One region of the Halomonas sp. KM007 genome, then DNA from elsewhere that is predicted to be linked to it. Evidence: riboswitches for the same ligand, from Rfam matches in the RefSeq annotation. Region 1 holds a riboswitch; the other holds the start of a gene.
The links. A riboswitch is a leader RNA that binds a small molecule or an ion and turns the genes downstream of it on or off. The one in region 1 is predicted to bind thiamine pyrophosphate.

Region 1 (5,238 bases):
GCATGCCGCGCTTCACCGCCTCGGCGTCGCTTTCGCTGGCGTTTTCCGGGGTGCGGTCGCGATAGGTGTCGCGCACTTCCTGGCTGATCTTCATCGAGCAGAACTTCGGCCCGCACATGGAGCAGAAGTGGGCCACCTTGGCGGAATCCTTCGGCAGGGTTTCATCGTGGAATTCCCGGGCGGTGTCCGGGTCCAGGCCCAGGTTGAACTGGTCTTCCCAGCGGAACTCGAAGCGCGCCTTGGAGAGCGCGTTATCGCGCCGCTGCGACGCGGGGTGGCCCTTGGCCAAATCCGCTGCGTGGGCGGCAATCTTGTAGGTGATGATGCCGGTTTTCACGTCATCCTTGTTGGGCAGGCCCAGGTGCTCTTTCGGCGTCACGTAGCAGAGCATGGCGCAACCAAACCAGCCAATCATCGCCGCCCCAATGCCAGAGGTAATGTGGTCGTAGCCGGGGGCGATATCCGTCACCAGCGGGCCGAGGGTATAGAAGGGCGCTTCGTCGCAGTACTCCAGCTGCTTGTCCATGTTCTCTTTCACCAGGTGCATGGGCACGTGGCCGGGGCCTTCGATCATCACCTGCACGTCGTGCTTCCAGGCAATATGGGTGAGTTCGCCCAGGGTTTTCAGCTCCGCCATTTGCGCTTCGTCGTTGGCATCGGCAATGGAGCCGGGGCGCAGGCCGTCGCCCAGCGAGAACGCCACATCGTACTGCTTGCAGATCTCGCAGATCTCCTCGAAGTGGGTGTACAGGAAGCTCTCCTGATGGTGATACAGGCACCACTTCGCCATGATGGAACCGCCACGGCTGACGATACCGGTGACGCGGTTGGCGGTGAGCGGCACGTAACGCAGCAGTACCCCGGCGTGGATAGTGAAGTAATCCACCCCCTGTTCCGCCTGCTCGATCAGCGTATCGCGGAAGATCTCCCAGGTGAGGTTTTCGGCAATGCCGTTGACCTTCTCCAGCGCCTGATAGATGGGCACCGTGCCAATCGGCACCGGCGAGTTGCGGATGATCCACTCGCGGGTTTCATGGATGTTCTGGCCGGTGGAGAGATCCATGATGGTATCCGCACCCCAGCGGATGCCCCAGGTCATCTTGTCCACTTCCTCTTCGATGGAAGAGGTGACCGCCGAGTTGCCCAGGTTGCCGTTGATCTTCACCAGGAAGTTGCGGCCAATGATCATCGGCTCGCTTTCCGGGTGGTTGATGTTGTTGGGAATGATCGCCCGGCCACGGGCCACCTCATCGCGCACGAACTCCGGCGTGATCTCCTTGGGCAAGCTGGCGCCAAAGCTCTGGCCTGCATGCTGATGGCCCAGAATGCGCTCTACCTCTGCCGTACCCAACGCCTGGCGGCGCTGGTTTTCACGCAGGGCGATGAACTCCATTTCCGGCGTGATGATGCCCTGGCGGGCGTAGTGCAGCTGGGTCACGTTCTTGCCCGCTTTCGCGCGGCGGGGTGTGCGGGTCAAATCAAAGCGCAGCTGGGCAAGGGTGGGGTCGTTGGCGCGGCGCTGGCCGTACTGGCTGGTAGGGCCATCCAAAAACTCGGTGTCGTTGCGCTCTTCGATCCAGGCCCGGCGCAGCTCTGGCAGGCCCTGGCGCAAATCGATGCGGGCGTTGGGGTCGGTGTAGGGGCCGGAAGTGTCGTACACCAACAGCGGCGGGTTCTGCTCATCCACGCCGCTGGTTTTGGTGGGCGAGAGGGTGATTTCCCGAAACGGCACGCGAATATCCGGCCGTGAGCCTTCCACGTACACCTTGCGCGAGCCGGGCAGTGGGGCCACGGCGGCGGCATCGACCTGGGCGGTTTCGGCTAAAAAGTGGGCGGTTTTGCTTTTGACGGTCTTGGTCATGACGGTTGCTCTATGTTGTAGGAGGTTATTCAGAAAGGTCTAAACCCATCTGCCAGAAGTCGATTTCCAGGCGGGTGGCATCGCGGAAGATCTTGCTCAGCTCAGCAAAACGGGCAGGGGTGACGTCCGCCAGGCGGACATCGAGCCACGCAAGCTCCGCCTGCATGGCGGCCTGGAACTCCTCGCTTTCGTACATGGCGATCCAGGCATCGAAGGGGTTTTGCGCGCCGCGCAGCGTAGAGGGCTGCGCGTTCAGCCAGTTGGCGATTTCGCCGTAGCCCACCAGGCACGGGGCCAGCGCCACGTGCAAATCGAGCAGGTCGCCGCGATTGCCGGTATCCAGCACATAGCGGGTGTAGGCCAGCGTGGCGCGGGCTTCGGGGAGTTCGGCAAGCTCCTGTTCGCTGATGCCCCACTCTTGGCAAAAGCCCACGTGCAGGCCCAGCTCCACATCCACGATGGCTTTCAGGCCCTCGTGGGCCTGGCGCAGATCCGCCAGGGTGGGGCTTTTGTAGGCGGCCAGCGCGTAGGCGCGGGCGAAGTGGATCAAGAACAGGTAATCCTGCTTCAAGTAGTGGCGAAACGACGCCTCAGGCAGCGTGGCATTGCCCAGTTGGCGCACGAAATCGTGCTCGATGTAGGCGCGCCAATCGTTCTGGCAAGCGGTGGTGAGATCGGTAAAGCGGTAGCCCATATTGGATGCCTCCGGTGGTACAGCGAACCGGCGCACGGGCGTAGGGAGAGTGAGTTGGGGCAAGGTATCAGGTGAACACGGCGCACCCCAACCACCGCTTGATTCCTACGCCGGTACTAGCCGGATCAGGTTCAACGGGCCCCGCCGTGACGACTTGCTGTAGCAGCCAGCCGTATAGCGATCTCAGCCGGTTCCACCGGCACCCCGTCAAGCAGTATTCAGCGCAGTGTAGGAGGCGAGAGGGGGAGATGCAAGGGGCGTTAGCTTCTAGGGTCTCCCCATTTTCCGGCGTGTCATCGGCATAGTCCTCCTGAGGAGGTGAACAAGTCTGGTATTCGTGCCTCGGCGCCTGGCGCTCTTCTCCAAAGGGGTAGAAAACACTTCGGCCCTGAGCAAACAGACGTTGCCAGCCCCGCTGCAGGCTATAGAACGGGAATATCAGCCGGCGGTGTCGCTTCTGACGTTGCGCGTGCCGCACCAACTCCGGCGCTCGGTCCTGATAGGCCGCAAGCAGTGCCCAGGCCAGGCTGGCCAGCGCCACCAGGTTCTGCAGCGTCGTGAAACGGCGCGCCTGGACACCCTCCAGGTCGAACCCCTGCTTGGTGAACCGGTACCCCTCCTCGCAGGCCCAGCGATCCAGGTAAGCCTGAATCATCCGCTCGCCTTGGCGGCGACCACGCACCGGGCGCGTCGTCACCAGCACCAGGCGCTCCGACTTCTCATGATCGACAACGATCATCCACAGCGGCGTCTCCGGATGCTCCCGCAGTGTGACCTTGGTGATGCCGAACCGCACCGGGATATGCTGCCCACGGCGCAAATGGCCGCGGTGCTTCAGTGGCAGATCTCGGGCAATCTGCTGCGACGTCTTGGCGGTATCTCGCCACTGCCAGAAGCGCTGATTGGCGGCCCGGACCAGCACATGACGCTCGGCGCGCAGCCAGGCATCCCACAGCCGCCCTCGATCGCCGCCACGATCGATGACCCACAGTGGCCGGCCCTCCACATGGCGCTGCACGGTATCCATCACGCTCAGGATATCGGTGTTTTCACTGCGGTAGCCGCCGCGAGCCGGCGATAGCAGCCGCGTGAGCAGTGGCCAGGTGGTGCCCCGCTTCAGGTCGCGTGCCACCACGCTGATCAGCGGATAACCGCCGACGATCTCGCCGGTATCACCGTCGCGAACGCGGGTTCGGTATTCACTGGTCGGGGCACCATCCCGGTTCAGGTCGCCCGGATCGATGGCCAGCACCATGTCATCGGTGATATAGGGCGTGATCCGCTGGAGCTGCAGTTGCTCCGCGGCCCAGGCAAGCTCGCTGTGCCGGGACAGCATGCGCGACAACCGCTTCTGCGTGTGGTGTAGCCGACAGGGTTCCTTCAAGGCGCGGGCGATCTCGGCCTGGCGCAAACTACCGCTGGCCAGGATGCCAAAGAGCGTTTCTGCCGCCAGCTTCACGACGGGTCGAGCGAGGTGATCCGACAGGTCGTCACACCAGTCGATCAGGCGAGCTTTCCATTTGGCGCGGTCTTTGGCATCTTGAAGCATCGGGGTTTTCCTTTTGGTTCATGGTGTTAGGGGTAACAACATGATACCGGCGGGAAAGCCCCGATCTCGTTGATAGCACTGAAATTTTCAACGCTATTCAGGCAGTTACAGCACCACCTGTGGAAAAGTGGGGAGACGCTAGGCGTTAGCTTGATCGAACACACGGGCTTCATGGAAGCATAACTGCCCTTCACTAACCCAATGGACTTCTGACCCAGTGCGCGACAAGCCCCGCCGTTCAGAGGTTGTCGCAAATCTCCTAACGACTCAAAACTAAACCTATACACAACGATGTCGATGGCTGGACGACATCATCACGCACGCCCTGGGAGGCGCGATCTTTTTCTTTGTTGCTAGGTAAGGTAATCCCAGGCATCCCCACAACCACTCCCAGAGATGATGACAAAGGCTCAGCGCTACAGCGCGAGCCAAGTTGTAAGCCAGGGCATGCAAGGAAAACTCGCGTTTGACACCCGCCAGCCCACGGCGCCGGAAGCGAGACAGTCCCTGTTGCTGACGTAGCGCTGAAAACACTGGCTCGACCATGGCCTTTCGCTGCCGGAAGACCGCTTGGGCTCCCGGGTGGGTCATGATTTGTTGCAATGCCAGGCGTGCTTCGTCCTCCGGGTAATGTTTGATTCGGCGCCCCCGGACCGAACGGGTACAAGCAATCCGTTGCGGACAGCCCTCGCAGGCATTGCAGGCATAAACCGTTTGCTCACGCGAGCGTACCGACGCGTTTATATGACTGATGCGCTGAAGCCGCTGCCCCGCTGGACAGTAGTAAACATCCTGTTCGGCATCGTAAGTGAATAGGTTTTTATGATACAGGCCCTTCGCTTTGTCAGTGGTACTGGGCCTGGGCGGGCAAAGCAGGCTGACATCACGCGCCAGTGTCGCGTTAATAACGCCATCATCAAAATAGCCGGCATCCAGCAGAAGCTCGCGTGGGATCTTGGGTTCCACGCGCTCGCTCTGATCGATCAGCTCACCCACCACTCGCGTCTCGCTTGTGGGATCCACAGCGTGTGCCACGATGATGCGTGCCTCATTGGCCAGGACGGAGGGCGTATAAGCCGGCGCAAAACCGCGTCCACGCTTCTGTCGCTGCATGGCGGCCTCTGGCTCCGTCAG
Region 2 (5,238 bases), 1.3 Mb from region 1:
AATGGCCCAGAATACCGGGAATTCCCAGCCGCCGCCCGGGTTGGAAAAGAGCCAGCCGTTACCGATATGTACCCAGGCGGCTCCCAGCAAAACCGGTACCAGGGCCAGGCTGACCCAGCGCGTATAGATACCCAGCAGCAGGGCCAGGCCTCCGCCGACTTCCGCCGCAATGGTCAGGTAGGCCAGAAAGCCTGGCAGGCCCAGCGACTCAAAATAGCCGACCGTTCCAGGCAGGGTGAACACGAATACTTTCAACAGCCCGTGGGCCAGGGTCATGATACCCAGGCTGATGCGCAGCAGGGCAGTGGCATGCAGGTGTGATGCTTGAGTCGTCAGTGTCGTCGTCATGGTGTTCTCTCGTGGTCGTCGGCATCCCCTCTGGATGCGATGACGCCACTTTACGACGACTGCCTGTCTGGATAATCCCTGCTTTTGGCACTTCACTGTTGCGCTGGGCGCGACAATCCCAGCGCCTTCTCCCAGGCGGGTGGGTCGCCCCAGGCAACCGTCAACTGGTCGATCAGGCGTGCCACTTTGGCAGGCAAAAACTGCCGGGCAGGATAGAGCGCGTGGATGTCCAGGTACGTGGGAGGTATCTCCTGCAATAGCGGCACCAGGCGGCCCTGGGCGATGCTTTCGGTCACCAGGAAGCTGGGCTGATGGGCGATACCTAGCCCGGCTTCCGCGGCATGGGTCAGCATATCGCCGTTATTGCTCTCCAGCGGTCCGTCGACACTCAACCACTGCTGCCCCACGCGCCAGTCGCCGCTGTTCTGGCCGCTGCGATAGCGTAGGCAACGATGGTCGGCCAGCGCCTCCAGGCGGGTGGGAGTGCCGTGCTGTGCCAGGTAGTCAGGAGAGGCGCAGAACACCATCTGGCAGCGTGCCAGGCGCTTGGCCACCAGGCTGGAATCCGGCAGGCTGCCAATGCGAATGGCCAGGTCGTATCCCTCTTCGAGCAGGTCTACACGGCGGTCATTGAGGTCCAGGCGCACCTCCAGGTGGGGATGATCCCGCATGAAGCGAGCCACCTCGGGAGCCAGGTAGCGAGTGCCAAAGCTCATGGGCCCGTTGATGCGCAGTCGTCCGCTCACGCTTTGAAGGCCGCTACCCACTTCATTGGCAGCCTCCTCCAGAGCCAGCAGGATCGCCTGTGCGCGGGCCAGATAGCGCTCGCCTGCTTCCGTCAGGTGCAGCCGCCGGGTGGTGCGCTGTATCAGCCGCGCGCCCAGCGATTCCTCGAGCGCCATGACCCGGCGCGATAGCAAGGTGCGCGAGAGGTCCAGGGCCTCCGCCGCCCGCGTGTAACTGCCCAACTCGGCCACCTTGACGAAGGCTGTCAGCTGGTCGAACTGGGTCATGACCTGAAGAACGCCTGGGCCGCCTGACGTGGGTCAGGATGGCCGCAAATGGCCGAGATCACCGCGAGCCCGTGGGCACCGGCGGCTTTCACCTGGGCGGCGTGCTCGGCTTTCAAGCCACCGATGGCCACGCTGGGCAGCGGACAGGCACTGGCCAGTTGGGCCAGCCCGGTAAAACCGATGGGCTGCGCGTGGTCCTGCTTGCTCCCGGTGGCAAACACAGGCCCCAGCCCCACGTAATCCAGCAGCGCCACGGGGGCACGCTGCAACTGTTCCAGAGTATTGATGGAGAGCCCGATGATCGCCTGCTCGCCCAGTACCTGGCGGGCCTGCATCACGTCCGTATCGCTCTGGCCAACGTGCAAGCCGTCGGCACCGCTGGCGTGCGCCACGTTCAGCCGGTCATTGATGATCAGCGGCACTCCGCTACCTGCCAGCACTTCCTTGAGACGCTTGGCCTGGGCAATCATGGCCTCGTCGCTGGCCTGCTTGTCGCGTAGCTGGACCAGCGTGACGCCTCCTGCCACGGCGGCTTCCACGGTACGTTCCAGGCCCGTGGAGGCGCATAGCTGAGCATCCGTGACCAGGTAGAGCGTAAGATCAACCGACATGTAGGGTCTCCGAGTGAGGTAGTGCAGGCAGGTCATCTGCCGTGAGCGAGTACAGGGTATCCAGCAGCGCCACATAGAAACTGCCCGGCCCTTCGGCCTGCTGCCCGGCGTGGCTGCCTGCCAGATTAAAGTAGGTCAGGGCGCCGAGCGTGGCGGCCAGCGGGGCGTGACGGTTGGCCGCCACGAAACCGGCGACCAGCGCGCTGAGCCCGCAGCCCAGGGTGGTTACCCGTGGCATCAGCGGGTGGCCGCCGGTCAAACGATACAGCGACTGGCCATCGGTGACGATATCGGTGGCCCCGGTCATGGCGACGACACAGTGATACCGACGCGCCAGGGTGATGGCCGCTTGGGTGGCATCGTCGGTGCTGACCGTGGCATCCACGCCCCGGCCCTGGTGGGCAAGGCCGCTCAGCGCCATGATTTCCGAGGCATTGGCACGAATCACACTGGGCTGGTAAGCCAGCAGAGACAGGCAGGTTTGCTGGCGCAGCCGCGTAGCGCCCACGGCAACCGGGTCCAGCACCCAGGGCACCGCGTGGGCCTGGGCTGATTGGGCGGCCAGCTGCATGGCTTCGGCCCAAGGGGTAGAGAGCGTACCGATGTTGATCGAGAGCGCTCCCGCGATGGCGGTAAATTCCGCCACTTCTTCCTGGGCATGCAGCATGGCGGGGGAGGCCCCGGCGGCCAGCAGCAGGTTGGCGGTACTGTTCATGGCAACGTAGTTGGTGATGCAGTGAACCAGCGGGGTCTGGTCACGCAGCGCGAGCAGCGTCTCGCGTGGGCTGGGTAGGGTCATGACTTCCTCCCGGCAGGGAGGTGGTGAATGGAAGCACCACGACTCCCTACGCCGGTGCTATCCGGTTCAGGTTCAAAGGGTGCTTCTCAGCCGCGTCGCGGCGCCCCTGTCGTAGGCGTACTATCCTCGGCCAGGCGGGATGTGTAAAGCCAATGGTGCGGAAAGATCAGCGAAACGCGATGCGTGTGCCGTAGGTCAGCATTTCATCGGGCGTCATGGCGCTGCCCGAGACGCCGATCATCTCGTCGCCACACTGGTCGGAACAGGTCAATACGCCGTGGGTCAGCCCCAGTTGCCCGAGGGTGTCGCGGATTTCTCCGGTGCCCAGAAACGTGCTGACTTGCCCCTGTGCATTGCTCAGGTCCGAGACGCCGTGGGCATGATGAAAGCGGACCTTGTAGATGCCATCCATCGAGACGACCTCCACGATGGGGGAAAAGCCGTTCTGTAGCGCGTTGGCCAACTGCTTCAACGTCAGGCGATCATCTAGCGTCATTTCAATGTCGGTCATGACACACTCCCAGGCTAACGATACGCTGAATGTACAGCTGTAGAGACAGTAGTGTAGAAGAGTTGCATAGAAAATCCACTACGACCAATGCCTGGGGAAGCGCCCCGCGCGCTGGCAGGCCTAGTGCACTGCATCCAGGGCGTGTTGCTGTAGTTTGATCAGCGGAATGATGTCCAGCGTGCGTGCATTGGTGCCTGACAGAATCACCGGCGGGGCCAGACCGACCTCTGCGGCTTCTGCCCAACGGTGGGCACACAGGCACCAGCGATCACCGGGCCGCAGGCCAGGAAAGCCGTACTCGGGGCGCGGGGTGACCAGGTCATTGCCCTGCGCGCGGGAAAACGCCAGGAACTCCTCGGTGACCATGGCACATACCGAATGAATGCCCACATCGTCGGTGCCGACCCGGCAAAAGCCATCACGATAAAACCCCGTCTTGGGCGAGTGACAGCAGGGGGTGAGCGGCTCACCCAGTACATTGAGATCACGTGACATGCGGCCTCCTCAGGCAGGGGCTAGAATTATCGCAGCGCCGCCCTCATACATGACCCAAGGGGCGGTAACGGCGGATTCGATGGGGTTCGCGTTAGCAGCAGCCTAAAGCCTTGTACATGGTATGGGCTTCGTCAAAGTATTTACGTACCAAAGTGCCTACTTGGGCACCAATTGCCAGATACATCACGCAGCAACAGGAGAAAGTCATGTCGTTTTCAGGTGAACAGCATCCCGGTGTTGCCCCTGCGGCTCCCCAGACCCAAGGGTTTCGGTTGAATCACACCATGCTGCGGGTCAAGGACCCGGAGCGCGCGCTGGCGTTCTATTCCCGCGTATTTGGCATGCAGGTGCTGCGGCGGCTGGATTTCGAAGAAATGCAGTTCTCGCTCTATTTTCTGGCCAACGTGGAAGCCGACGACCAGGTGCCGGAGGACCAGAACGCTCGCACCGCCTGGACTTTCAGCCAGAAGGGCCTGCTGGAACTGACCCACAACTGGGGCACCGAAACCGAGCAGGACTTTGCCTACCACGACGGCAATGCCGAGCCCCAGGGGTTTGGCCACATCTGCTTCAGCGTGCCGGACCTGGAGGCCGCCCAGGCCTGGTTCGACGAGCACGATGTCACCTTCGTGAAGCGTGCCGACCAGGGCAAGATGAAAGACGTCATTTTCGTCAAGGACGCGGATGGCTACTGGATCGAAGTGATTCAGGCGGATCGCATGGCGGCATTGGGCGGCTAACATGGCACATTTGCTGTTCCGGTTGCGCCACGTGACCGATGAAGAGGCCATGGAAGTGCGCCAACTGCTGGATGAACACGGCTTCGACGTGTATGAAACCCAGGCGGGGTTTTTCCGCCTGGGGGTCGATGCCATCTGGCTGCGCAACCCGGCCCAGCGAGACGACGCCGAGGCGCTGCTGGCGCAGTACCAGGTCGAACGCCAGGCCAGCGTGCGAAAGGCCCACCAGGAAGCGCTGGCCCGCAACGAAGCGCCGACCTGGGGGCGGCGTTTACGGGAGCAGCCGATTCAGATCGCGCTGGTGATGGTCGCCGTGATCCTGATCGCGCTGCTGACCCTGCTGCCGTTCATTGGGCTGGCGCGTTAGTCTGGCACACCGCATCCGTCAGGTGCCCGCGTTTCATGTACATCATGACGCCGTGCTCACCGGCCCGCAGCGATGGGGTGGCCCCAGGTGGGTAGCGGCACCAGCTGCCCTGCGGGTATTCGTTGCCCGCCTCGTAGAGCGAGCCTTCCAGTACCAGCAGTTCCAGCCCGCCCGGTAGCGCAGGGTAGTCGATGGTCACCTCATGCTCCCAGCGTTCCAGGCTGACCCGCTCCTGCGCGTAGGTGTGCAGCATCTTGTAGCCGATGCCTGGCCGCCGGTCGGGCTGCCAGGGCAGGCGGTGGGCAGGAATGGCCAGCTGCAGCAGGTCGTTGTCATCGAATTGATGCAGCTTCA

Region 2: another riboswitch for thiamine pyrophosphate. It lies ahead of thiM (hydroxyethylthiazole kinase); the one in region 1 lies ahead of tenA (TenA family protein).

What each region holds. Positions count from the first base shown of each region.
Region 1 is NZ_CP136131.1:2,936,690-2,941,927, forward strand. Features, by position in the region: gene thiC (phosphomethylpyrimidine synthase ThiC) at 1-1,861, opposite strand, end outside; gene tenA (TenA family protein) at 1,887-2,555, opposite strand; TPP riboswitch at 2,641-2,772, opposite strand; gene RVM27_RS13855 (hypothetical protein) at 2,893-3,636, shown strand; gene RVM27_RS13860 (IS1182 family transposase) at 4,384-5,238, opposite strand, start outside.
Region 2 is NZ_CP136131.1:1,608,804-1,614,041, reverse strand. Features, by position in the region: gene RVM27_RS07475 (DoxX family protein) at 1-348, opposite strand, end outside; gene RVM27_RS07470 (LysR family transcriptional regulator) at 441-1,361, opposite strand; gene thiE (thiamine phosphate synthase) at 1,358-1,972, opposite strand; gene thiM (hydroxyethylthiazole kinase) at 1,962-2,771, opposite strand; TPP riboswitch at 2,798-2,889, opposite strand; gene RVM27_RS07455 (hypothetical protein) at 2,938-3,282, opposite strand; gene RVM27_RS07450 (DUF2237 family protein) at 3,403-3,777, opposite strand; gene gloA (lactoylglutathione lyase) at 3,984-4,517, shown strand; gene RVM27_RS07440 (DUF6164 family protein) at 4,519-4,884, shown strand; gene RVM27_RS07435 (cupin domain-containing protein) at 4,865-5,238, opposite strand, start outside.